Regions from separate parts of the Ewingella sp. C233 genome, predicted to be linked through region 2. Evidence: predicted binding sites of a transcription regulator. Region 2 holds the regulator's gene; each other region holds the start of a gene.
What was found. The regulator Fur, encoded in region 2, represses iron uptake genes when iron is present. The targets are predictions, from matches to a motif close to ATAATAATGAGAACNACTATCAA.

Region 1 (8,166 bases), on a different contig from region 2:
TCGGGATGAAACTCATCACACCTTTGGCGATCAAGGCTCCCGTCAGTAATAACAGGCTGTCACCCGGCAGGAAAGAGGCTGGGAGCAGGCCATTTTCGAGGAACAACGTAATAAACAATACGGCATACACCACCCAGAGAACTTTTGGGTCGGCGAGGACGCTGAAGTCGTGCTGCCAAAGTGCATGAAGAATATCGGTAAGTACCGCCATAAACTGTCCTGTCAGGGTGCTGTGAAAAACTGTCACGTGTTCAGTGTAACGCAGATCCTCCCTTTAGGGGTTGATCTGAGGCCAGTGAACCTGGGCAGAAATATTCGGTTTTGTTATAAGAACCCGGTTGTCTATGCAACAAGGCTATATTTTATACTGACCGATTATGGACACTCTTCTGACGAAATATCGACAGAGACTGCGCCGATCTGCGCCGTCCGTCGCAATCATTGCGGGTTTGCTGCAATTCTGCCGAAAGCCGCGTCCAGATCCGCAATCAGATCCTCACAATGCTCCAGCCCGATATGCAGCCGCACCAGCGTCCCCGTAAAATCGACGGTCTCGGCCGGGCGGATAGCCTGGATCTCCTCCGGCTGGTTTGCCAGCACCAATGACTCAAAGCCACCCCACGAATATGCCATGCTGAAATGTTCGAAATGGTCGAGATATTCCGCCATCTGCGCGGAAGTCAGCCGCTGTTTGAGCACGAAAGAGAACAGCCCGCAGCTGCCGGTGAAATCACGTTTCCAGAATTCATGGCCTTTGCTGCCGGGTAACGCCGGGTGATTGACCACGGCGACTTCCGGACGAGCTTCGAGCCACTGTGCAACGCGGACGCTGCTCTCCTCATGCTGGCGCAGGCGGATACCCAACGTACGCAGGCCGCGGCTGGCGACGTAGGCGGTATCGGCATCGACCATCTGGCCCATCAGATAAGAGTGTTCGCGCAACTGCTCCCAGCAGCGTTCGTTACTGACGGCGGTGCCGATCATCGCGTCGGAATGGCCGATGATATATTTGGTGCCAGCCTGAATCGAAATATCGATATCGAAATCCAGCGCTTTAAACAGGATCCCTGCCGCCCAGGTGTTGTCGATCATGATAACGACATCAGGAGCAACGGCTCGCACCGAATGCACCATAGCGGGCAGGTCCGGCATCTCCATGGTGATGGAGCCCGGCGCTTCGAGGAACACCACCTTGGTGTTGGGTTGCATCAGTGAACCGAGATCTTCGCCAATGGAAGCCGGGAAATAGGTGGTGCTGACCCCAAGCTTGCGCAGCACTTTTTCGGCGAAATCCTGCGTCGGCTCATAGGCTGAACCGGCCACCAGAATGTGATCGCCTGCTGAGACAAATGACAGGATCGCATTGCTGACTGCCGCCGCTCCGCACGGATAAAGGGCACACCCTGCGCCGCCCTCCAGTTCGACCATCGCCTCCTGGAAAGAGAAATGCGTCAGCGTGCCGCGACGGCCATAAAACAGTTCGCCATTGGCGCGGTTTTTAGTGGCGTGTTTTTTCTCTGCGACGCTGTTAAATACCAGCGACGAAGCCCGCTGGATCACGGCGTTTACCGAGCCCAGGGTGAATTTCTTGTCACGTCCGGCGCTGACAAGCCGGGTTTCAATATGCGTTGAGGCGTGTGTTTTTTTTGCAGCCATGATGTCCGTTTCACCCTGTTAATGATTTTTGCACCCGCGCCTTGCGGCACGGGTTTTTTCTTTAACTTAACATGATGATTCGGGCCGAAGCAGGTTTTGGCGCGTGGATGAGAAAATTTCAGGCTCTTTCCCCTGCGGTCTACCCCGTATACACCCCAAACAGTTTGGGCAGGGTGAGGGAAATCGCCGGGATATAGGTAACCAGCATCAACACGGCAAACAGGACGCAGTAGAAGGGCAACATGGCTTTCACCACTTTCTCAATGCTCTGTTTGCTGACTGCGCTGGCGACAAACAGTACGGATCCGACCGGCGGCGTGATTAATCCGATCCCCAGATTCACCAGCATGATCATGCCGAAATGCACGGGATCAATGCCGAGGGATAGGATGACCGGCAGCAGCACCGGCGTAAGGATCAAAATGATCGGTGCCATGTCCATCAGCGTACCGATGATCAGCAGCATGATATTGATCCACATAAGAATGACGTATTTGTTATCGGAGATGCTGGTGAAAAACTCGGTGATGCGCATCGGCAGCTGCATATAGGTCATTACCGCGCCAAAGCTCGCAGCGAAGCCAATCAGGATCATTACGATGCTGACGGTTTTCACCGTGCGGAACATCAGTTTTGGCAGCTCTGACCATTTGTAGTCGCGGTAGATAAACATGGTGACGAAGAATGACCACAGGCAGGCGATAGCCGCCGATTCGGTGGCGGTGAAGATACCGCTGAGAATGCCACCCATGATGATCACAACCGTCATCAGCCCCCACAGGGTATCGACGAAGATTTTCAGCGCCTGCTTAAACGGTACGCGCTCGCCTTTCGGATAGCCGCGCTTATGGGCGAACACCACGCACATCACCATTAATGTCAGGCTGAGCAGCAGGCCGGGCAGGATCCCGGCGATAAACAGCGCCGCGATGGATACGGTACCGCCGGTCGCCAGCGAGTAGATCACCGAGTTGTGGCTGGGCGGCGTCAAAATGGCCTGCACCGAACCGCTGGCGGTCACGGCGGCGGCGAAGTCGCGCGGATAACCCTTTTTCTCCATCTCAGGGATCATCACGGAGCCGATAGACGCGGTATCCGCGACCGACGAGCCGGAAATAGCACCGAAAAAGGTAGAGGCTACGATGTTCACCAGCGACAAACCGCCGCGGATAAAACCGACGAAGATATAAGCAAAACTCACCAGCCGCCGGGCGATCCCTCCTTCAGCCATAATGGCACCGGCCAGAATAAAGAACGGGATCGCCAGCAGTGAAAACTTGTTTACGCCATTGGTCAGTTGGATCATCAGCGCTTCCAGCGGCAGATCGATCCACAGTGCGCCAGCCACGGCGCTCAGGCCAACGGCGTACGCCACCGGCACGCCGATAGCAAGCATCACTCCCAGCGTTAACAGCAAAATTAAGGCATCCATTACGTATGCTCCAGAAAAGGGGCCGTCAGGCGTCTGAATTACCCAGCCGGACCACCGGGCGGTGGGCCTGCGGGCCTGCAAGGATTTGCTCGAGGATAAACAGCACGGTCAGCGCCGAACCCAGAGGCAGCGGCAGATAGGTTTGCCCGGCAGTCAGCAGCGGGAATTCCGCCACCGGTTGTTGCCACAGTTCGCTACACAACAACAGGCTGTACCAGAAGATAAACAGGCTGATGGCCAGCATCATCAGGTCGGCGAGCAGGGCGGAGAATTTTTTCAGCGCAGGTGGCAGGCGGTCTGTGACCATCGCGACCATGATGTGTGAACCTGAACGGTAGGCCACGGCGGCGCCAATAAAGGTAAAAGCCACCATGCACATGATAGCCACCGGCTCCGGCCAGGAGAGGGCACTGTTCATGACGTAACGGGCGAAGATCCCGACAGGGATCACCGCCACCATCAGCAGTAGGGCGATCCCCGCCAGCCACATGGCGAAAAGATAAAGTATGTCCATCAGACGTTGATAAACGTGCAGCATGAAACCCCCGAAAGTGCGCGAAAAGTCAGGCAGCCGTAAAGGCCGCCTGACATCAGGTTATTGAACGTCGGCAATTTGCTGCATCAGGTCTTCATGACCTTTACCGAACTCATCGCGTACCGGTTGGGTGGCTTTGAAATAGACTTCGCGGTCAATCTCGTAAAACTTCACGCCGCCCGCTTTCATGGTGGCAAGAGAGGTATCGTTGTAGGTTTTCCACAGCTCACGCTGCTCGTCCTGTGCCTCTTTCGCCAGTTTCAGCATCAGTTGCTGATCGTCTTTTGACAGCTTGTCCCATTTCACTTTTGAATAGAGGAACAGCTCAGGGATGATGAAGTGGCGGCTGTAGGTGTAGTTTTTCACCACCGGCAGGTAGTTATGGGCGACGAAGGTTGGCGGGTTGTTTTCCGTGCCATCAATGACGCCGGTTTGCATTCCGCTGAACACTTCACTGACGCCCATTGCCACCGGATTGGCTCCCATGGCTTTAAGCGTCGCCAGCGCAATCGGGCTGCCCTGTACGCGGATTTTCATTCCTTTTAAATCGTCCGGTTTCACCACGGGCTGTTTGGTGATCAGGTTGCGGGTACCGCCGTCCATCCAGCCGAGGAAGACCAGACGGGATTTCGGATCATGGGTGATCTTGTCGCCAATCTCCTTGCCAATACTGCCGTCGAGCACCTTATGCATATGGTCTTCGTCACGAAAGACGTAGGGCAGGGTGAAGACGTTGATCTCTGGCAGAATTGACGCTACCGGCGTCATCGACACGCGGATGATATCCAGCGCACCGATCTGCGCCTGCTCTATCTCCTGCTTTTCATCCCCCAGTACGCCGCCGGGGAAGGTTTTTATCTCCAGCCTGCCGTCAGTTTGTTGTTTCAGTTTTTCACCCATGTGCTGCACGGCCACCACGTTCGGGTAACCCTGCGGATGAACATCGGCGGCTTTTATGGTCTGCGCCAGCAGGCTGTGGCTGAACAGAAGGGTCGCGGAACTCAGGCAAAGGCTGAGAAGTGCTTGCTGCATTTTCATCAGTTTGTCTCCAGGGTACGTCGTTGTTAAGGAAAACAGTCATTAAAGAAAATAGAAAAACAGGGGAAATGAGTGACATGGTCAAAGGCTGCCGGTGTCCGGTCTGTGCCTTCCTCAGCAACATACCCGATCAGGAGTGCGGGTTATTTGCGCATTATCACAAACTGTAAACAGTTTTGAAATGATATTACTTAATATTTAAAACATTGTTTTAATGTTACTAATGGCTGTCAGATGATTGATTTGCGTGTCATTTTTTTCTAAAAATGTGAACTGTGTAGGGTTGTGGGATTTGCATGTAAAACGGAAAAAGCTTGTTTCCGGTCAATGACAGGGGCGATGGCAGCAGGGATAATGTAAATAATAATGAGAACCACTATCAATTCGAGCTTTTTGTTTGATATGATTTGGCGCTATTAAACCCCCGTACACATTGATTCTGGCTGGAGGCGACGCGTGAAAACGGCTCGCAATAAGATGAAAGAGATGGCGTCAATTTTGATGTCATTAGTTTTGGTGGCAGGTCTCGGCGGCAACGCAATCGCGGCTCCGTCTTCGCCAGCAGCTGAAGCTGTTACGCAAACCGCTCAACCCGCAGCCAGCACCAACGACACTCCAGCGGCAGTGACGCCGGTCAGTACTTCTGCTGCGCCTGTTGAAGAAACCGCAGCCTTACCGGTGATCCCTAAAGATCTCTCCGTCCTCGGTATGTACCACCACGCTGACGTGGTGGTGAAAACCGTAATGATTGGCCTGCTGCTGGCCTCCGTCGTTACCTGGACATTGCTGTTTAGCAAAGGGGCCGAAGTGTGGAGCGGCAAACGTCGCCTGCGCCGTGAGTTCGCCGCGCTGGAAACTGTCCGCACGCTTGACGAAGCCACCGAGCAGGCCGAAAGCTTTGACGCCAACAGCATCAGCAGTCAGATGCTGCGTGATGCACGCAATGAACTCGAATTGTCAGCCGGTTCTACCGACAACGGTGGTATCAAAGATCGTACCGGTTTCCGCCTGGAGCGCCGCGTCAGTGCCGCCGGTCGCCATATGGGCCGTGGCAATGGTATTCTCGCCACCATCGGTGCTATCTCTCCGTTCGTCGGTTTGTTCGGCACGGTCTGGGGCATCATGAACAGCTTCATCGGTATTGCGCAGACACAAACGACTAACCTGGCCGTTGTCGCACCGGGTATCGCCGAAGCGTTGCTGGCGACCGCCGTGGGCCTGGTTGCTGCGATCCCGGCGGTTGTTATTTACAACATCTTCGCCCGTACCATCGCCTCTTACCGCCATCAGGTGGGTGATGTGGCAGCGCAAATTTTACTGTTACAGGGGCGTGATCTGGATTTAGCTGCCAGCGCAGGTGAAACGCCGCGTCCGCAGGCAGACCGCCAGCTGCGTGTAGGGTAATCAATCATGGCCATACGTTTAAACGACGATCTCGACGAAAGCGGTGAAATGCATGACATCAACGTCACCCCTTTTATCGACGTGATGCTGGTGTTGCTGATCATCTTCATGGTGGCCGCGCCGCTGGCGACCGTTGATGTGCGGGTAGACTTACCCGCTTCGACCGCCAAACCGCAGCCGCGCCCGGAGAAACCAGTGTTCCTGACGGTGAAAGCCGACAAGCAACTCTATCTGGGCGACAGCGTCGTTAACCGCGATGACCTGACCTCACAGCTTGACCAGCGCACGCAGGGCAACAAGCAGAGCACCATTTTCTTCCAGGCAGACAAGTCGGTCGATTATGAAACGCTGATGAGTGTGATGGATACCCTGCGTAAAGCGGGTTATCTGAAAGTCGGATTAGTCGGTGCAGAACAAACCGGCGCGGCTTCTCAGTAAATACTCGTCATACTTCAAGCTGCAGATACGTTGGTGCGCTTGTTCGCCCTGGTCACATAGTTATCTATGCTCTGGTGGACTCACAAACTTGCCGTCTTCCTGCAACTCGAATTATTGGGGGTATTGTTTCATCGGATTCTAATAAAAACGGCCCGCGATGAAAATCCGGGCCGTTTTTATTGGCGTCACGTTGCGTATCAGGCGCTCGCGTGGGCGGCCGCTTGCGTGATCAGTTCATCCGAAGGGCGCTGGCCCGTATACAACACGAACTGTTCAACCGCCTGCAGTGCTGCCACTTCATAGCCGGTGATCACTTGTTTGTTCTGTTTGATGCCATAGCGAATCAGCGGGGTTTCTCCCGCAGATGCCACAACGTCAAACACGACGGAGGCACGGTCAATGACCGCCGGTTCGAAAGCCAGTGTCTCCGCTTCCGCGCCACCGGCCATACCGATAGGGGTAACGTTCACCAGCATATCCACGGCTAAATCGCCCACTTCACTTCTCCACTCGTAGCCGTATTCCGCGGCCAGCGCACGCCCTGTTTGCTCATTACGGGCAATGATATAACCCTTTTTGAAGCCAGCATCACGAATGGCAGCGACCACGGCTTTACCCATACCGCCGCTGCCGCGAAGGGCGAATACAGACTCACGCGGCACCTGATACTGGTCCAGCAGTTTTGCCACGGCTATGTAGTCGGTGTTATAGGCCCGCAGTACGCCATCGTCGTTCACGATGGTGTTGACCGACTGGATGGCGGTGGCGGAAGGGTCGAGCTCATCGAGGAACGGAATGCAGACCTCTTTGAACGGCATCGAGACCGCGCAGCCGCGGATACCCAACGCGCGCACACCTTTCACGGCCGCTTCGATATCTTTGGTGGAGAAGGCTTTGTAGATGAAATTCAGATCCAACGCCTGATACAAATAGTTGTGGAAACGGGTGCCGAAGTTGCCGGGACGCCCCGACAGTGACATACACAGTTGGGTGTCTTTGTTGATTTCGCGGCTCATGATGCCTCCTTGATAAAAACTCAGTTGAATGCGCTGAGCAAACCTTAGCTGAAAGGCTTGTCACGCCGCTACCCTTAATTGTGCTGTTATACTTAAAGGATAACGCCTTCAGGAGGTGGACATGAATTTGGATCTTTTCGATCACCCTGACTTTCATCCTCACTGGCGTGAGGAGCTGGCTCCCGGTGCGGTGGTGCTGCGCGGCGGGGCGCTGAAAGATGACTCGGCGCTGCTGGCGGAGATTGACCGTATCGCCGGTCTGGTGCCGTTCCAGTACCGCGCTACGCCGGGCGGTTATGCAATGTCGGTTGCCATGACCAACTGCGGGGATGTCGGCTGGGTGACGGACCGTCAGGGGTATCGCTATCAGGCCACCTCGCCTGAAAATCAACAGCCGTGGCCCGCAATGCCTGCGCTGTTTTACGCCCTCGCGACAGACGCTGCCGAACAGGCCGGTTTTGCCGGTTTTCAGCCGGATGCGTGCCTGATTAACCGCTACCAACCGGGGGCAAAAATGTCGCTGCATCAGGACAAAGACGAGCACGATTTCGGCGCGCCGATTGTCTCGGTTTCGCTCGGGCTTGCGGCGGTATTCCAGTTTGGCGGCATGGAACGCAGTGATGCTACCCAGCGGGTCACGCTTACCC
Region 2 (8,166 bases):
TCCGACGCTGTTTCACCGATATGCTGCGTATGGCTGGCAATATAGCGGTAGAGTTCTTCGTCAACCTCAATAGTTTTCATCTTTTTCCAGTACTGTTTTTTCTACTTAATTTGTTCAAAAGGATTATACAAATTTCTACGCGTTTACGAACAGGGGAATTGTGCCGCGAAGCAAAAAGCAGAATTATTACCTTTCGCTGCATGCTGGCCCCGGCCTGTTCTGCTCCACGTAGTGAAATCCCGCTCAGGCATCTGGCAGAAAACTTTCCGTTTTAAAAATTATCCGCCACTCATGATAACCTAATGAGATTGTTTATCTGCATGAAGTTCACCATGAAATTACATTATCGCCTGCAAGAATCTGCCACACCTGATAGCGAAACCTTACCGGTTTTGCTGATCCACGGTTTGTTCGGCACGCTGGACAACCTCGGCGTTCTGGCCCGCGACCTGAAACAACAGCATAGCGTGTTGCAGGTTGATATGCGTAATCACGGCCAGTCTGAAAGGTCAGACGAGATGTCCTACGCCGCAATGGCGCGGGATTTACTGGAAACTATGGATGACGCCGGTTTCCAAAAAGCCATTGTTATCGGCCACTCCATGGGCGGTAAAGCCGCGATGGCGATGACGGCGCTGGCGCCGGAGCGTGTTGCCAAACTGGTGGTGATTGACGTCGCCCCGGTGGATTACCAGACGCGCCGACATGATGAAATTTTTGCCGCCGTTAATGCGGTTACCGATGCCGGTGCGACAGAGCGAAGCGCGGCAGCAGAGCGCATGCGCGAGTATATAAAAGAAGAAGGTGTGATTCAGTTCCTGCTCAAATCATTCCAGCAGGGCGAATGGCGCTTTAATGTGCCGGTGCTGATGGCGGAATATGACAAGATCACCGGCTGGGAGAACATCCCTGCGTGGCCACATCCGGCGCTGTTTATCCGCGGAGGTCTGTCGCCTTATGTACAGGACAAATATCGCGACGCCATTGCCAGCCAGTTTCCGCAGGCGCGGGCACATGTCGTCGCCGGAACCGGTCATTGGGTTCATGCCGAAAAACCCGAAGCCGTGCTGCGTGCTGTACACCGTTTCATCGATGAAGCCTGATCTGGGATAAGCTGGGGATAAATTGTGCAAAAAGGCTGCATAACTTAGTCACTTAGCCATAATTCCGGGCTTTTAACCGTTGTGAACCCCGGTGCGGCTGGGGTATGATTGCGCGCTGAAATTTTGCCCCCGCAGAAAGGCGTTTACTGCGCCGAAGCGTTTTGTGGGAGGCAAGAAGGGTTAGGGTGTTTAGCCCGAAATATGTAAGGCAATCGTCTGAAACGGCGTGCCGTTTTCCGATGTAACTTCCCTGGTTTTACCGCTACCTATGGCAAAAGAACAACTGGATCGCACGACGCTAGATCTGTTCGCAGATGATCGCCGTCCGGGGCGTCCGAAAACAAATCCGCTTTCCCGCGATGAACAGCTCAGAATCAACAAGCGTAACCAGCTGCGCCGTGATAAAGCGAGTGGCTTGCGACGCGTAGAGCTGAAAATGAACGCCGATGCCGTTGATACACTCAACAAGCTGGCGGAAGAACGCAATATCAGTCGCAGCGAACTGATTGAAGAGATGCTGCTCGCACATCTTAACGGTCAGAATAGCTAACACGAAAGCGGGTAGCCGTTTCCGGTACCCGCACGTTTTTCTTCCCTGATGTTCAGCACACTTCCTTCTTAAAACGTTTCCCAATTCTCACTGTTTCTGCCATCTGCCAATGCGGTTTGCGGGCGCAATAAAGGCGATTTATTTGCTGCGGCTGCCTTCTGGCTGACCCTCGTCACGCTGTCTTTAAGCTTAAATGTCGCGACGGCGTTATTGAGCAGTGATGCCTGCTCTTCCAGCGAAACGGCTGCCTGTGATGCCTCTTCCACCAGCGCGGCATTCTGCTGAGTGACGCTATCCATCTGTGTCACTGCAATAGCAACCTGACTGATCCCTTTACTCTGCTCATCCGATGCCGAGGCGATTTCAGCCATAATATCAGTAACATGTGTTATCGAGCGCACCACGTCATCCATGGTTGAACCGGCGTTTTCCACCAGTTTTGAGCCGCTGTCGACTCTGGATACTGACTCGCTGATCAGCTGTTCAATCTCTTTGGCGGCCTGCGCGCTGCGCTGAGCCAAATTACGCACTTCGCTGGCAACCACGGCAAAACCGCGCCCCTGTTCGCCCGCACGCGCGGCTTCTACTGCGGCATTGAGCGCCAGAATGTTGGTCTGGAAAGCAATGCTGTTAATGACGGAGGTGATCTCAGCAATCTTCTTCGAGCTGCCTGAGATCTCTTTCATGGTACTGACCACATCGGCCACGATGTTGCCGCCTTTACGGGCCGTGGCAGAGGCTTCCACCACCAGTTGGCTGGCGTGATGGGCGTTGTCGGCATTATGTTTCACGGTCGCGGTGAGTTGCTCCATGCTGGCCGCCGTCTCTTCGAGAGCGGAAGCTTGTTGCTCGGTGCGCGAGGAGAGATCGTTGTTTCCTGCAGAAATTTCGGACGCTCCCTGATAAATGTTATTGGTACAGTTACGGATAGTTTGCACGGTATTGATCAGGCTGCCTTGCATGGCGTTGAGCAGCGGGATGAGTTTTCCGGCGCAGTTCTTGCCGAACTCTTCCAGATCATGCGTCAGGTCACCCCGGGCAATGACCGCAAACTGGTCGCGGATCTTGTTCAGCGGATTGACCAGTCCCCAGACCAGATAGCGATCGGTTAGGAAGAGGATCACAATGCCCAGACCAAACGCGACTAACAGGATGATTTTGCTCATCCGGGTCAGGCGGCTGGATTCCTGTTCCGATTTCTGTAGCGCACTGGCGATCAGACCATTGACCTTCTCAACTGAGGCACCAAATTTGACGCTCAGAGGAACCACCGACACATTGGAAATCTGCTTGTATGCCTCAACGTTTTTACTGCGGGCGGCATTAAACAGTGGCGTCGCGCCCTGCTCTGCCAATGCAGACCAGTCAGTGACCAGCTCCTGTACCACCGCATCATCCAGCCCCGGATGGGCCGTGTTTTTAAACGCTGCCAGCGCCTGAGTCATGTTCATCAGCGCCAGTTTTGCGCTGTCGAAGATTTCAGGGCCTTTCGTCGGATCATCCTGAAGCATAGCCATCGCACGGGTCAGACGGGTTTGTGAACGGAAATACTGGTCGCTGCCTTTATGTACCAGTGTCAGATCATTGACTAAGGCGACGTTAATTTCAGCATTTTTGGTCAGTGAGTTAAGTGAAGAAATGGTGTAGATCGCAACGCAAGCCCACATGACGCAAAAAACGCCAAGGATCCCTAACATCGCTTTCCTGATGGTAATGTTTTTCAAAAATTGCACAATGTGCCTCTCGTGAAACGTTTACGTTTCTTTTTATGAGATTAACGGGGATGCAGAGAATCAAACAGATCACCGTCTGGCATCAGCCCGGGACATGGTTGAACACCTCTCCGGGCATCGATTTCTTTATTATGTTGAGATTCCTCTCGCATCTTCTATCGGCGCTACATGAGTAAAATTTAGGACCAAGGTGAAATTATTTCACAATTGCGAATAACCAGATTTCCAGCAGGGACAAGGCTTATATCCCTACAAAGGGCATAAAACACACGAAGGCGATAACGCTTCGCATTAATGCCCGATAGACTTATTGTCCGATCCGTACTGGGATGCACAGGCATATTCTCCAGGCGGCGAGTTTGCTATTATCTGCAGCATTACTGCCTGCTATGCAGAGCACTTCATTGAGAACAAGAGGTTAGAAATCTTATGGCCGTAGTAGGAATCTTCTTTGGATCCGATACAGGTAACACCGAAAACATCGCTAAAATGATCCAAAAGCAGCTGGGTAAAGACGTTGCCGAGATACATGACATCGCCAAAAGCAGCAAAGAGGATCTGGAAAAATTCGATATTTTGCTGATCGGCATTCCTACCTGGTATTACGGTGAAGCACAGTGTGACTGGGACGACTTTTTCCCAACGCTGGAAGAGATAGATTTCGAAGGTAAGCTGGTTGCTCTGTTTGGCTGTGGTGACCAGGAAGATTATGCCGAGTATTTCTGTGACGCGATGGGCACCGTGCGTGACATCATCGAGCCACGCGGCGCGGTGATCGTCGGTCACTGGCCAACGGCCGGTTACCACTTCGAAGCTTCTAAAGGTCTGGCTGATGACAAACATTTCATCGGTCTGGCCATTGACGAAGATCGTCAACCTGAACTGACCAACGAACGTGTGGATGGCTGGGTTAAGCAGATTTCAGCAGAGTTGAGTTTGGCAGAGATTATTGGCTAAGCCTGAATTGGCCCTGACGAACTGGCGAAATGATCGAACGACAGGATACCGCTCCTGAGTGATTGATTCTCCATTGAAAGGGCCAAACTATTACTGAAATTAACAATTTAACCGCTACAAAATTGTAACTTTCTTCGGTATCAAGGTACACTAAGTTTAGGTGTTTTTTCTATTGATCAAGCCGTTGCGATCTTTTCGCTATGGCAATGAAAGATGCGATCTTTGTTAACAGACTACCGTTTCATCATGAACCGCCATCACAGGCTTCATGCCTCAACGTGATTACCATAGTAACAGGACTGAATCCGCATGACTGACAACAATACCGCACTGAAGAAAGCTGGCTTAAAAGTCACGCTTCCGCGACTTAAGATCCTGGAAGTGCTGCAAGCGCCGGAAGGTCATCACGTCAGTGCGGAAGATTTATACAAGCAACTGATTGATATGGGTGAAGAAATTGGTCTTGCGACGGTTTACCGCGTACTGAACCAGTTTGATGATGCCGGGATCGTGACCCGTCACAACTTCGAAGGGGGAAAATCTGTTTTCGAACTGACCCAGCAACATCACCATGATCACCTGATCTGCCTGGATTGTGGCCGTGTGATCGAATTCCGTGATGAGTACATCGAAGGACGTCAGCGCGAAATTGCCAAGAGACATGGCATCAAACTGACCAACCACAGTCTTTATCTTTACGGCCACTGCGAACTGGGTGACTGCCGCGAAGACGAAAACCTGCATAACGATAAACCTGCGCTGTAAGCCAGAATTTTGCCGTCATGCGTTCTGTCATGCAGAACATCCATTAACCGCTGAAAAGCGGTTTTTTTATGCCTGCGGTTTCATGTCACCATTACCGCAGACATAAAAAAACCCCGGCAAGCCGGGGTCTGATAAGGCAGAGATTCAGTGTCAGACTTTGCCGTCAACGTGTTCAGCACGGCTGAAACGTTTGCCGTCGGCGGACGCGGAGCGAACCCAAACATCGCCGCTGACCTGTGGTTTTTGTGCGTCATCGTAACGCTGCCACTGCTTGCCGCCATCCAGTGAATACTCAATAGCCAGCCCCGGCAGCGAAACGTTGGCCTCCAGTTTCCCTCCCGCAACGCGGGCTCCCGGCACCGGCAGACGGTAAGCGACACCGGCCGCATCCATCTTCGGCAATTCACGCTGGCCCATCAGGTTCGCGAACAGCAGCCACTCTTTATGCAGCGCCTCAGTGTTAACGTGATGCGTTTTACCACCAGAGAATTCACGCCCGGCTTTATAATCCATTTCCCAGTCCGCACGGTGCCATGCGCGCTCAGCCAGTGGCAGCAGACGCGGATAGATCATGTACTCCATACGATCATCGGTGCGGACCACTTCGCTCCATAGCTGCGCGGAGATCCCGTGAGCACCTGGCCACGCTTTATCGCTTTTCGCTTCGAAGGCGTTGCCGTCGCGGTCAACCGAGGTTTCGGCGTTCTGCGGCAGGTTGTCCGGCGCAAAGCTGAACACTTTAGCTTCGTCACTGAAACGCGTGCCCCAGTAGTACCCTTTTTCCTGCGGATTCACTTCATACGGGAAATCGAAGTAGACGTAGTCCGGGTTAGAAATAACCACTTCATAACCTTTGTTGGCCCAGTCGTTTGCTGTGTCAAAACCGCCCCAGTAGAGGGTATCCCAGAAGTTTACACCGGTACGTTTAGTCGCGAACGAGGAAGCGTCTTTGGCATCTTTCAGACCATCCTGCCAGGCCTGCATTTTCTCAATACCGTGGGCATTCACCAGCTTGCTGACTTCAACCGCGAAGTAGCTTGGCAAGTGCTCAACGTCCTGCACTTTGCCCTCTTTTACCATCGCCTGGCAAACCTGGGATTGCGCCCAGGGTTTGTCCTGCTTGCTCAGATCAATAATGCCTTTACCCGGTTCGATTTTGCCATTTTTGTCCTGATAGCCTGGGCCGAGGAAGATATTTTTGGCTTCATCGCCACCAAAATGCCAGGTGGTTAACGGCTGCCCAGCGGCTTTATGCATGCCAGCGATTTCGCCAATCACTTTATCAACAAAGCGTTTTGACGAATCCAGACATGGGTTCAGATAACCGTGACGATCGTAGAACTGTACGCCGGTGGTGTTAGACGTATCGGTAGGGTCCAGCAGGCGGAACTCGTTAGCCTCTTTCTCCTTACCTTCTTCCATGAGTTTTTTATAGCGCGCTTCCATCGAGATCACAGCGGCACGGGCGTGTGCTGGCATATCGATTTCAGGAATAACCTCAATCTGGCGCGCCTTAGCGTACTTCACGATGTCGATATAATCCTGACGCGAGAAGAAACCGCTGCCGTTATTGGTGCTATCCGGCCCTGAACCCAGTTGCGGTAACAGGCATGTCGTTTCTGTCAGGTCGTGACAGCGCTTACCGCCAACTTCCGTTAGCTCCGGCAGGCCCGGAATTTCGATACGCCATCCTTCATCATCACTGAGATGGAAGTGGAAAGTATTCAGCTTATAAGCCGACATTTGATCCAGCAGGCGTAATACAGCCGCTTTGGTGTGGAAGTTGCGCCCCACGTCGAGGAAAATCGCACGGTAATCAAAGCGCGGTGCATCTTTGGCGTCAAGCTGGGCAATTTTTTTGCTGCCGTCAGACGGTACCAAACTCAGGATCGATTGCAGACCATAAAATACCCCTGCCTGATCATAACCCGTTATTTCAGCGCCTTTCTTGCCGACATTCAGAATATACGCACCAGAAACAGCCTGTTTCCCGGCAAACTTAGCCTTAGAAATTTGCGTATGAATCGGGTATCCCGACGGATTTTCAGCAATACCCAACAGGTTGAAGCGTTTGATGACCGCATCGGCCGCCGGTTTTTCCAGCGCGGTGAGATCCAACGCGACACCTTTGGCGAGGTCAACATCACCGGCATGGATCTTAACTTCCAGCGGCGTGGGCACTATCTGCCCGCGCAGCGTTGCAGCCGGTAATACTGCCAGCGTTTCGTTCTTCACAAAACGGCTGGCAGGTGTCATCAGCACGTTGTTATCGGTGGAGGTACGTTTCCACTGATCGCCTTTAAACGGCGTAATAAACTGATGTAAATCTTCGGTATCGGTATTGGTCAGCACTTTTGGCTGAGCATTGCCGGAAGTCGCATACCAGCGCGGGATCAGGTCACTTTCGAACAGCTGCCAGTATTCACCGACAATCGGAATGGTGACGGTCTGATTGGCCGCAAAACCGGTAAACTTATCGGTCGGTTCAAGTTTGTGCAGATCACCGGTGATGCGCGTGATCGTGAACTGATCGTTATCCACTTTTAAAATGCGGCGCACGTTATGGAAATAGATCGCCCAGTCTTTGGCTTTGATCTCCTGACCGGCGTTGGTCAGCGTGATGGTGGCCGTATTACAAGATGCCCAGTCGGCACCCAGCACGCTGCAATGGGTCCCATGCTCTCCGGCCTGATTATCCTGCAGCGCATAGTTCACTTTTAACTGGCTAAGTTGATCCACCAGCTTTTGGTCAGCCATCGCACTGCCGGCTCCGCCAAGCATGCCCCCCATCAGGGTGGCGACAGCCAGCGCTTTTATTTTTAATTTCCCCATCTCAGCATCATCCTTAATTTGTTGGCGCAGGCGAATTGTTCGCTCTGATTTCCTGCCAGATTTTTCCGCAATCTTGCGCATAGGCTTGGCCATCACCGGTCTTACGTGCAGTCAGGCAACGCTGGTAATCCACGACGCGAACGGTTTCTTTCTCAGCAAAGGCTTGATGCTCTTTGATGGTTTTTAGCTGTTCAAGTATCGCCTGGCAGGTGGCGAGTTTGTCCGG
Region 3 (8,166 bases), 190 kb from region 2:
AATAGTCATGGTGATATCAATGTCCATACCCAAAGTAATTGGAGTCGCAGCAAGGCGGCAAGCGAGAGAATCCCGATGAGCTGACATGAGTCAGTGATTCGGGTGAACGAGCGCAGCTAACGCAGCCTGCGGCTTCAAGAACAAAGGGTATGCAGGCCGAAGGCGCGCATCATCGTACTGAGTTTGGTGCCGGTTTCTGCCCATTCCGCTTCTGGCGTGGAATCGGGCACGATACCCGCACCGGCAAATAACTGAACCTGATTGGCATTCACCGTGCCGCAGCGGATTGTCACCACCCATTCGCCATTACCCTCGGCATCGCACCAGCCGACGATGCCGCCAAACAGGCCGCGGTCGAAAGGTTCAAGTTGGGAGATCAGCTCACGCGCAGCGACCGTTGGCGTGCCGCACAGTGCTGGCGTCGGATGCAACAGACAGGCCAGCGAAAGCGCGTTTTCGGCACTGTCCGCCACGTCGCCGTCAATAGGCGAAGCAAGATGCCAGAGGGTCGGCGTGCTGAGCAGTTCAGGTTGCGACGGGATATGCAGATGGGCGCAGCGCGGGGCAAGCACTTCGCGCATACCGTCGGTGACGATGTGATGTTCGTAAACGTCTTTGGCAGACACCCGTAGCGCACTTTTGGCGGCGTCATCCTGCACCGGATCGCTGTTGCGCCTGGCCGAACCGGCCAGCGGATTGGAGTGAAAATGGTTGCCGAGTTTTCGCAGCAAAAGTTCCGGGCTGGCACCCAGCAGCGCGCCTTTTTCCAGCGGAACATGGAAGTGATAACCGCCAGGGTTCTGCTCAATCATGCGCGCCATCAGCGCGGCACGATCGACCGGCTGGCGGGTTTCGATCTCCAGCAGGCGCGACAGCACCACTTTGCGTAGCGCCCCGCGGGAAGTCGCTTCTACCGCAGAAGAAACCATCTGCATAAATTCAGGCTGCGCGGGATGTTCGGCTTTGCGGGTCACTTCTGGCAGCGCCCCTTGCGTCACCGGCGTATTATCGAGAAACGTCTGCCGGTCAAACCACTGCACTTCTCTAGGTACAAAAAGCGCAGAGGGTTGCTGCGTATCGAAAGGAATGGCACCGCAGAGGATCGGATGAGCAATACCGGCGTGTCGCGCCTGAGTGAACGCCTGCTGTACCGCCTGCTGGAACGGGCTGTCGGGTGTTTCCCCCCCGGCGGCAGGCAAGGTAAGTGTAGTGAAACAGCCCTGCGTCGCTAAGCTGCGAAAAGGGGAAGTGAGGAAAAAACCCTCGGTAGGCGATATCTCCGCCACGCTTTCAGCACCGGCTCTGCGCTGTTGATCCGTCTGCCCTGCCCCGTTGCCTTTCCCGTCCATCACTACAGCATCCATCAGTCGACTCCTATTAATAAAATGATAATGAATATAATAACGATTATCATTTGCATCTAATGGCGGTAAACTACTCGACGATTTTACGTGTGTCAATAATCGTAAACTGAAGCCATGTGCTTTTTTCACCACAACGGAAAGTTCAAACTCACTGATAAAGTGAGAATTTTCAGCACGCTATACTTGAGGATGTCGAAAGTGAACAATACCCTGATCCACCGTCTGGCCCTTGCGGGCGGGATTTCCGTTCTGCTCTGCAACGCCAGTCTGGCCGCAGAAACGGGCTGGCCACGCGAGATCCCAAGTGCTCACGGCAGCATTACGCTGGCCCATGCGCCCGCGCGGATTGTCTCCACCAGCGTCACCCTCACCGGGACCTTGCTGGCGATTGATGCGCCAGTGATCGCCAGCGGAGCCACCAGCCCCAATAGCCGGATTGCCGACGCGCAGGGCTTTTTCCGCCAGTGGGGCAAGCTTGCCACCGAGCGCAAAGTGCAGCGGTTGTACATCGGTGAACCTAATGCCGAAGCCATCGCCGGGGAAGCACCGGATCTTATTATTATCTCGGCCACCGGCGGGGATTCCGCGCTGAAACTGTATGACCCGCTTTCTGCCATCGCGCCGGTTTTAGTCGTCAACTATGACGATAAAAGCTGGCAGGAACTGGCGTTGCAGCTGGGCGTCGCCACTGGCCATGAAGCGCAGGCGAATGCCACCGTGCGGCAGTTTGATGAGCGGGTTAAAAAGCTAAAAAGTGAGCTGAAGCTCCCTGCACAGCCGGTCTCGGCGCTGGTCTACCGTCCGGACGGCAAGGCAGCCAATCTGTGGACGGCCGCTTCACCACAGGGACAATTACTGCACGAGTTGGGCTTCACGCTGGCCACCGCGCCAGACAGTGTGCACGGCAGCCAGAGCCAGGGCGTACGTAAAGACATCGTGCAATTAGCCGGTGAAAATATGGCTGAAGGGCTGAACGGCAAAAGCCTGCTGCTGTTTTCTGGCGATGACAGCGACAGCCAGCGGCTGATGGACAACCGATTTCTGACCCATCTTCCGGCGGTACAAAACAAGCAGGTTTATTCTCTCGGCAATGACACCTTCCGCCTGGATTACTACAGCGCCAGCAATCTGCTGACGCGGCTGGAAACGCTATTTACTGCTCGCTGATCATTTCTCACTGACCGCACGGGTGGGCGCAGGCTGAGCCTGTTGCCCGCCCGTTATGGTATGGCGTAACGCCCGCATCATAAACGCCAGCACCACGCCAAGCACCGCCGCCGTGAAGCCGAAACTCGCCGAAGTCATGGCCGGTAACATCACCGAGCCCATCGCACCGAGCAGCAGCGCGCCGATGGCATCTCCCGTCACGTTCTGCGCCGTCCACAGGCCGTTAATCCTGCCGAGAAAATCATCCGGCGTCAGGTTTTGAATCAGCGCATATTGCAGCAACGCATTGATGGCGCTGAGATAGCCGAAGACCACCAGGAAAGCTAACCCGAGGCCAAACCACGGCATCAGGCTGAACAGGCCAATGGCGACAAACGCACCGATAGCGGTCATCAGCAGCAGCCAACCGGGGCGCGCCACGTTTGCCACCCGTCCGCTGGTCAGCGCACCGACAGCGGCGCCGAGCGGCACGGCGGCGTACATCAGCCCCAGTTCCGAAGCGCTGACCTGCCAGATCCCCGACAGCGCCGGGTAAAGCACGCGCACCGCACTCGCCATGGTCAGCAGCGCGCCCAACAGCGCCACCATGCCAATCACCCGGTTTTGCAGCAGGAAAGCGAAACCGGAAATCAGCGCCCGCAGCGGATGCTCACGCTTTTGCACCGGCGGCGCGAGCTGCGGCAGCTTCAGCAGCGGAATGAGCGTCAGACCCGTGCCGACGGCCGCCAGACCGTAGTTCCACACCACCCCGCCGCTGGCAATCACCAGCCCGCCGATAGCCGGTGAGAGAATCGACCCGAACCGCACGGTCAGCATGCTGATGGCCCCGGCCTGCACCAGATTTTCACGTCCGACAATCGCGGGCGTCGCCGCCAGCAGTGCCGTCACTCCGACCGCGCCGAAGAAACCGTCCCATACCGCCAGCAGATAGATCAGCGTCAGCGAGGGGGCAGGTAACGCAGCGTTGATGCACAAGCCGATAAACCCGAGGCCGCAGGTGCTGCGTGCAAACAGGATCAGGCGGCGGCGCTCGTAGCGGTCCGCCATGACGCCGCCCATCAGCAGGCCGATAAACATGCCGCTGCCAGCCAGCGTGACCGACAGCCCTACCAGCAGGGTTGAGCCGGTCATGGACTGAATCTGCACCGGCACGGCAATGCCCAGCAAACCGAGTGCCAAAATAGAAATAAAGCGGGCGCAGAAAACCGCACGGAACGTGGCGTGGGTTTTCAGCAGGGAAAAATCGAGCAAAATCGAAGGCTTATTCATTATCAAGGTGTCACATGTGGGTAAAAGGCACAGTCAAAGTAGTGCTATAGCAAGATAACTCATGCTACCATAGCTAAACGCAATAGATAATGATAATAAATATCATTAAGATTAACTTTGGTGTATTTATCCCTTATGTCACGGCCTCTTACGGAACCATCCCCCACGTTTTTCCCGAGGGAAAAGCCGCCGCTACGCGTTCCTTCGCAGGCATGGCTGCGCCGCGCGCTATTTATGTTGCTGGCCGTTGCCGTGCTGGCGCTGGTTATTTTTCTGAGTCTCAGCGTGGGTGCAAAGCCGATCCCGCTCAACACCGTGACGGCCGCCCTGCAAGGTCAGTGCCCCTTGCCCGACTGCGTGATCGTGCGCGATGCACGTTTACCGCGCACGCTGGCCGGGCTGCTGGCGGGCGTGGCGCTCGGTCTGGCCGGTGCGCTGATGCAGATCCTCACCCGCAATCCGCTGGCTGACCCCGGTATTCTTGGCGTTAACGCCGGTGCCGGTTTTGCCGTGGTGCTGGGCATCACCTTTTTTGGTGCGACCGATATCAGCCAGTATCTGTGGTTCGCCTTCGCCGGTTCACTGGTCGCAACGCTGATGGTGGCGTTGATCGGCGCGATAGGTGGCGGAAAAGTCAGTCCGATCCGCCTGACGCTGGCCGGTGTGGCGCTTGGCGCCGTGCTGGAGGGCTTCTCGTCCGGCCTCGCTTTGCTCAATCCGCTGGTGTTTGATCAGCTGCGTTTCTGGCAGGCTGGTTCATTGGATATCCGCAGTATGGAGGTGATCCGCGTCGTGACTTTACCCATTATCAGCGGCGCGGTTCTCGCACTGCTGATGACCCGCGCCCTGAACACTCTGAGTATGGGAAGCGATCTGGCCACCGCGCTCGGTACCCGTATTGTCCCCACACAGCTTTGCGGTCTGCTAGCCGTGACCCTGCTGTGCGGCAGCGCCACCGCAGCGGTGGGACCGATTGCCTTTGTCGGGCTGATTATGCCGCACATCGCCCGCCATCTGGCCGGTTCAGATCCACGCTGGATGCTGCCCTGGACACTGGTGCTGACGCCCATTTTGCTGCTGACGGCGGACATCGCCGGGCGGCTCCTGGTGCCGGGTGAGCTGCGCGTTTCCATCGTGACGGCGTTTATCGGCGCGCCGGTGCTGATTATTCTGGTGCGTAACCGCGCCCTGATGAAGCGGTGTTGATGATGACGACAATCGCCTCTATGCCCCCTTGTTCGCGTAAATTCATGCCTTTTTCACGCCAGATACTCACAATATTTATTCTTATCCTGCTGTGCGCGGTGCTGACCGTCTATGGCCTCGGCAGTGGCACGCTGTCGCTCACACCATGGCAGGTGCTCAACGCCCTGCGCGGCGAAGGCCCGCATAATCTGACAGTCATCGTCACCCAGTGGCGGCTGCCGCGCGTGGCGATGGCGCTGATTTTGGGCGCGGCGCTGGCCGCCAGCGGGGCGATTTTTCAGTCGCTGATGCGCAATCCGCTTGGCAGCCCTGACGTGATTGGCTTCAATACCGGTGCCTACAGCGGCGTATTGGTGGCGATCGTGCTGTTTAACAGCACGATCCTCGGTATTACTTTTGGCGCAATGGCGGGCGGATTACTCACCGCCGTGGTGGTCTATCTGCTGGCATGGCGCAACGGCGTCGACACCTTCCGCCTGATCATTGTCGGTATCGCCGTGCGCGCGCTGCTGGTGGCGGGCAATACCTGGCTGGTGATTTCTGCCTCGCTTGAGTCGGCACTGACTGCCGGATTATGGAGTGCGGGTTCGCTGAATGGCATCACCTGGGCCAAAAACCTGCCCGTCGTCGGCCTGATTATTCTGGCGTGGGGGCTTACGCTGCTGCTCTCGCGGCGGATGCATTTGCTGGAGATGGGCGATGATATGGCCCGCGCGCTGGGCGTGCCGGTCGAACGTTCGAGGCTGCTGCTCATGCTGGCGGGTGTCGCGCTGACGGCGGCCGCCACCGCCGTGGCCGGCCCAATCTCCTTTATCGCGCTGGTTGCGCCGCAGATTGCCCGCCGGTTATGTCCTAATCAGTCCCAGCCGCTGCTTATCGCAGGCCTGACCGGTTCACTGCTGCTGCTGGCGGCCGACGTCGCTACGCAACGCCTGTTCCTCCCCTATCAGTTGCCGGTAGGAGTGCTGACCGTGAGCCTCGGCGGCATTTACCTGATTGGATTATTAATTCGAGAGTCACGCAGAAAATGATGACAACCACCCGCCATACCGCCCCGCTTCGGGGTGAAAACCTGACCCTGAGCTATGACAAGAAAGTGGTCATTGAGGGGCTGAACCTTGCTATTGCGCACGGCGAATTAACGGTGATCATCGGCCCGAACGCCTGTGGAAAATCCACGTTGTTGCGCACGCTCAGCCGCCTGATTTCGCCACAGTCCGGCAGCGTACTGCTCAACGGGCGGCAGATCAGCGACTATGCCACCAAAGAGGTGGCGCGTGAGCTCGGGCTGCTGCCGCAAAGCTCCGTCGCGCCCGGTGATATTCTGGTCGAGGATTTAGTCGGCCGCGGACGTTACCCGCATCAGCGCCTGTTCAGCCGCTGGAGTGAGGCTGACCGGCTGGCGGTAAGCGAGGCCATGCAGGCGACCGGCATCAGCGAACTGGCGGACCGTGCCGTAGATACCCTTTCAGGCGGGCAGCGCCAGCGGGTGTGGATCGCCATGGTACTGGCGCAGCAAACGCCACTGCTGCTGCTCGATGAGCCAACCACCTGGCTCGACATCACCCATCAGATTGATTTACTGGAATTAATGCAGGATCTGAACCGCAATCTGGGCCGCACGCTGGTCGTAGTTCTGCATGATCTCAACCACGCCTGCCGCTACGCCACGCACCTGATCGCCATGCGCGACGGCAAGATTGTCGCCGAAGGCCCACCGGCCGAGATTGTCACTACGGCGCTGATTGAAGAGGTGTTTGGGCTGCGCTGTATGATCATTGACGATCCGGTTTCGCATACGCCGCTGGTGGTGCCGCTGGGAAGAGAGCCTTCGCCAGCGGCCTGAGCGCTAAACGGCTAAGGTTCGCAATACACGGTTCAGCAGCGGCCCCAGCACGTTGAATGACGCCGGAGAGACGATGTCTACATGCGCGCAGTCCAGCTCGTGAACCTGCAAGGCATCGACATATTCTGCCCAGGTCTGCTGCACATCCATTCCTTCCTGTAACGTCTGACGGGCGACAAACAGCGTCGCCTGCCCGTGGAAACGCGCAGTTTTCGTCGCCGACAGCAGCCGCACCGAGTCCGCATAGTTGGCTTCAATATGGTCGAACATGGTCTGGCGAGCTTCGCTCGGTCCCCCCTCAAGCGTCTGTTCAGAGGCGGCGCGGAACTGCTGGCGTTCGCGCTGGATCTCCTGCAACACGTTGTCATCCAGCATCACGTCCCAGCTCTGGGTCTCCGGCGGATAAGTGTCCAGCAGCCCGAGAAATGCCACCTCTTCCCCTCTGGCCTGTAAACGGGCAGCAATGCCCTGCGCCAGCGTGCCGCCGAGCGAATAACCGATGAAATGGTAAGGCCCGTGCGGCTGCACCGAGAGCACGGTTTGCAAATGGGCATCGCACACCTGTTCCATATTCTGACTGAGCGCCAGCGGGCCATCAGGGTGCGGCGACTGAATACCAACCAGCGACCAATGTTCGTCGATATAACGCGGCAACACGCTGAACTGCCACGCAAAACCCGAAGCGGGATGCAGGCAGAACAAGGTCGGCCCGCTGCCGGTGCGCAGTGGCAGCACAGCATCAAAACCGCTGCGATCCGCCTCCTCCTGCGTGCGTTCTTCGGCCAGCAGTTGCGCCAGTTGTTCGACGCGTGAGGCCACCATCACCTGTCCGACCGACACCGGTTTACCGAGCTCGCGACGCAGCTCTGCCGCCAGACGCATCGCCAGCAGCGAATGGCCGCCGAGCGCGAAGAAATCGTCGTCGGCAAACACCGGTTCACGCTGCAATAAGCGCCCAAACAGCGCAGCGATAGTGTTCTCCAGCCCTGGCAGCGGCTCACGCCCCTGTATTGGCATTCCGCTTTGCGGCTGCGGCAAGGCTTTTCTGTCGAGCTTACCGTTGGCGCTGAGCGGCAGCACCTCGAGCGTCATCAGCACGACCGGCACCATATGCGCAGGCAGGCGTTCCGCCAGTGCGGCCCGCAGGCTGTCGACGTCAAGCGCCACACCCGGCTGGGCAACCAGATACCCCACCAGCTGGCGTGCGTCGCCGCCGGTGGCGTCACTGCTGACTGCGCCCAACGTCATGGCATTCGTCACCGCCTGCTGTACGCCGGGTAAGGAGAGCAGCGCATGGTCAATGTCGCTCAGTTC

Region 1: the regulator Fur is predicted to act here: its motif matches at 5,022-5,044, upstream of exbB (tol-pal system-associated acyl-CoA thioesterase).
Region 3: the regulator Fur is predicted to act here: its motif matches at 3,890-3,912, upstream of fepD (Fe(3+)-siderophore ABC transporter permease).

What each region holds. Positions count from the first base shown of each region.
Region 1 is NZ_JBUZRI010000003.1:277,279-285,444, reverse strand. It holds gene ACZRKO_RS16560 (DedA family protein) at 1-211, opposite strand, end outside; gene metC (cystathionine beta-lyase) at 439-1,656, opposite strand; gene ACZRKO_RS16550 (TRAP transporter large permease) at 1,796-3,088, opposite strand; gene ACZRKO_RS16545 (TRAP transporter small permease) at 3,114-3,626, opposite strand; gene ACZRKO_RS16540 (TRAP transporter substrate-binding protein) at 3,684-4,661, opposite strand; gene exbB (tol-pal system-associated acyl-CoA thioesterase) at 5,139-6,065, shown strand; gene exbD (TonB system transport protein ExbD) at 6,072-6,503, shown strand; gene ACZRKO_RS16525 (shikimate 5-dehydrogenase) at 6,701-7,519, opposite strand; gene alkB (DNA oxidative demethylase AlkB) at 7,641-8,166, shown strand, end outside.
Region 2 is NZ_JBUZRI010000001.1:2,399,946-2,408,111, forward strand. It holds gene seqA (replication initiation negative regulator SeqA) at 1-80, opposite strand, end outside; gene ybfF (esterase) at 321-1,103, shown strand; gene ybfE (LexA regulated protein) at 1,372-1,653, shown strand; gene ACZRKO_RS10870 (methyl-accepting chemotaxis protein) at 1,722-3,386, opposite strand; gene fldA (flavodoxin FldA) at 3,816-4,343, shown strand; gene fur (ferric iron uptake transcriptional regulator) at 4,653-5,108, shown strand; gene ACZRKO_RS10885 (beta-N-acetylhexosaminidase) at 5,259-7,940, opposite strand; gene chiQ (ChiQ/YbfN family lipoprotein) at 7,954-8,166, opposite strand, start outside.
Region 3 is NZ_JBUZRI010000001.1:2,594,571-2,602,736, forward strand. It holds gene ACZRKO_RS11730 ((2,3-dihydroxybenzoyl)adenylate synthase) at 1-9, opposite strand, end outside; gene ACZRKO_RS11735 (isochorismate synthase) at 135-1,364, opposite strand; gene fepB (Fe2+-enterobactin ABC transporter substrate-binding protein) at 1,563-2,531, shown strand; gene entS (enterobactin transporter EntS) at 2,532-3,800, opposite strand; gene fepD (Fe(3+)-siderophore ABC transporter permease) at 3,936-5,006, shown strand; gene fepG (iron-enterobactin ABC transporter permease) at 5,051-6,037, shown strand; gene ACZRKO_RS11760 (ATP-binding cassette domain-containing protein) at 6,034-6,852, shown strand; gene ACZRKO_RS11765 (amino acid adenylation domain-containing protein) at 6,856-8,166, opposite strand, start outside.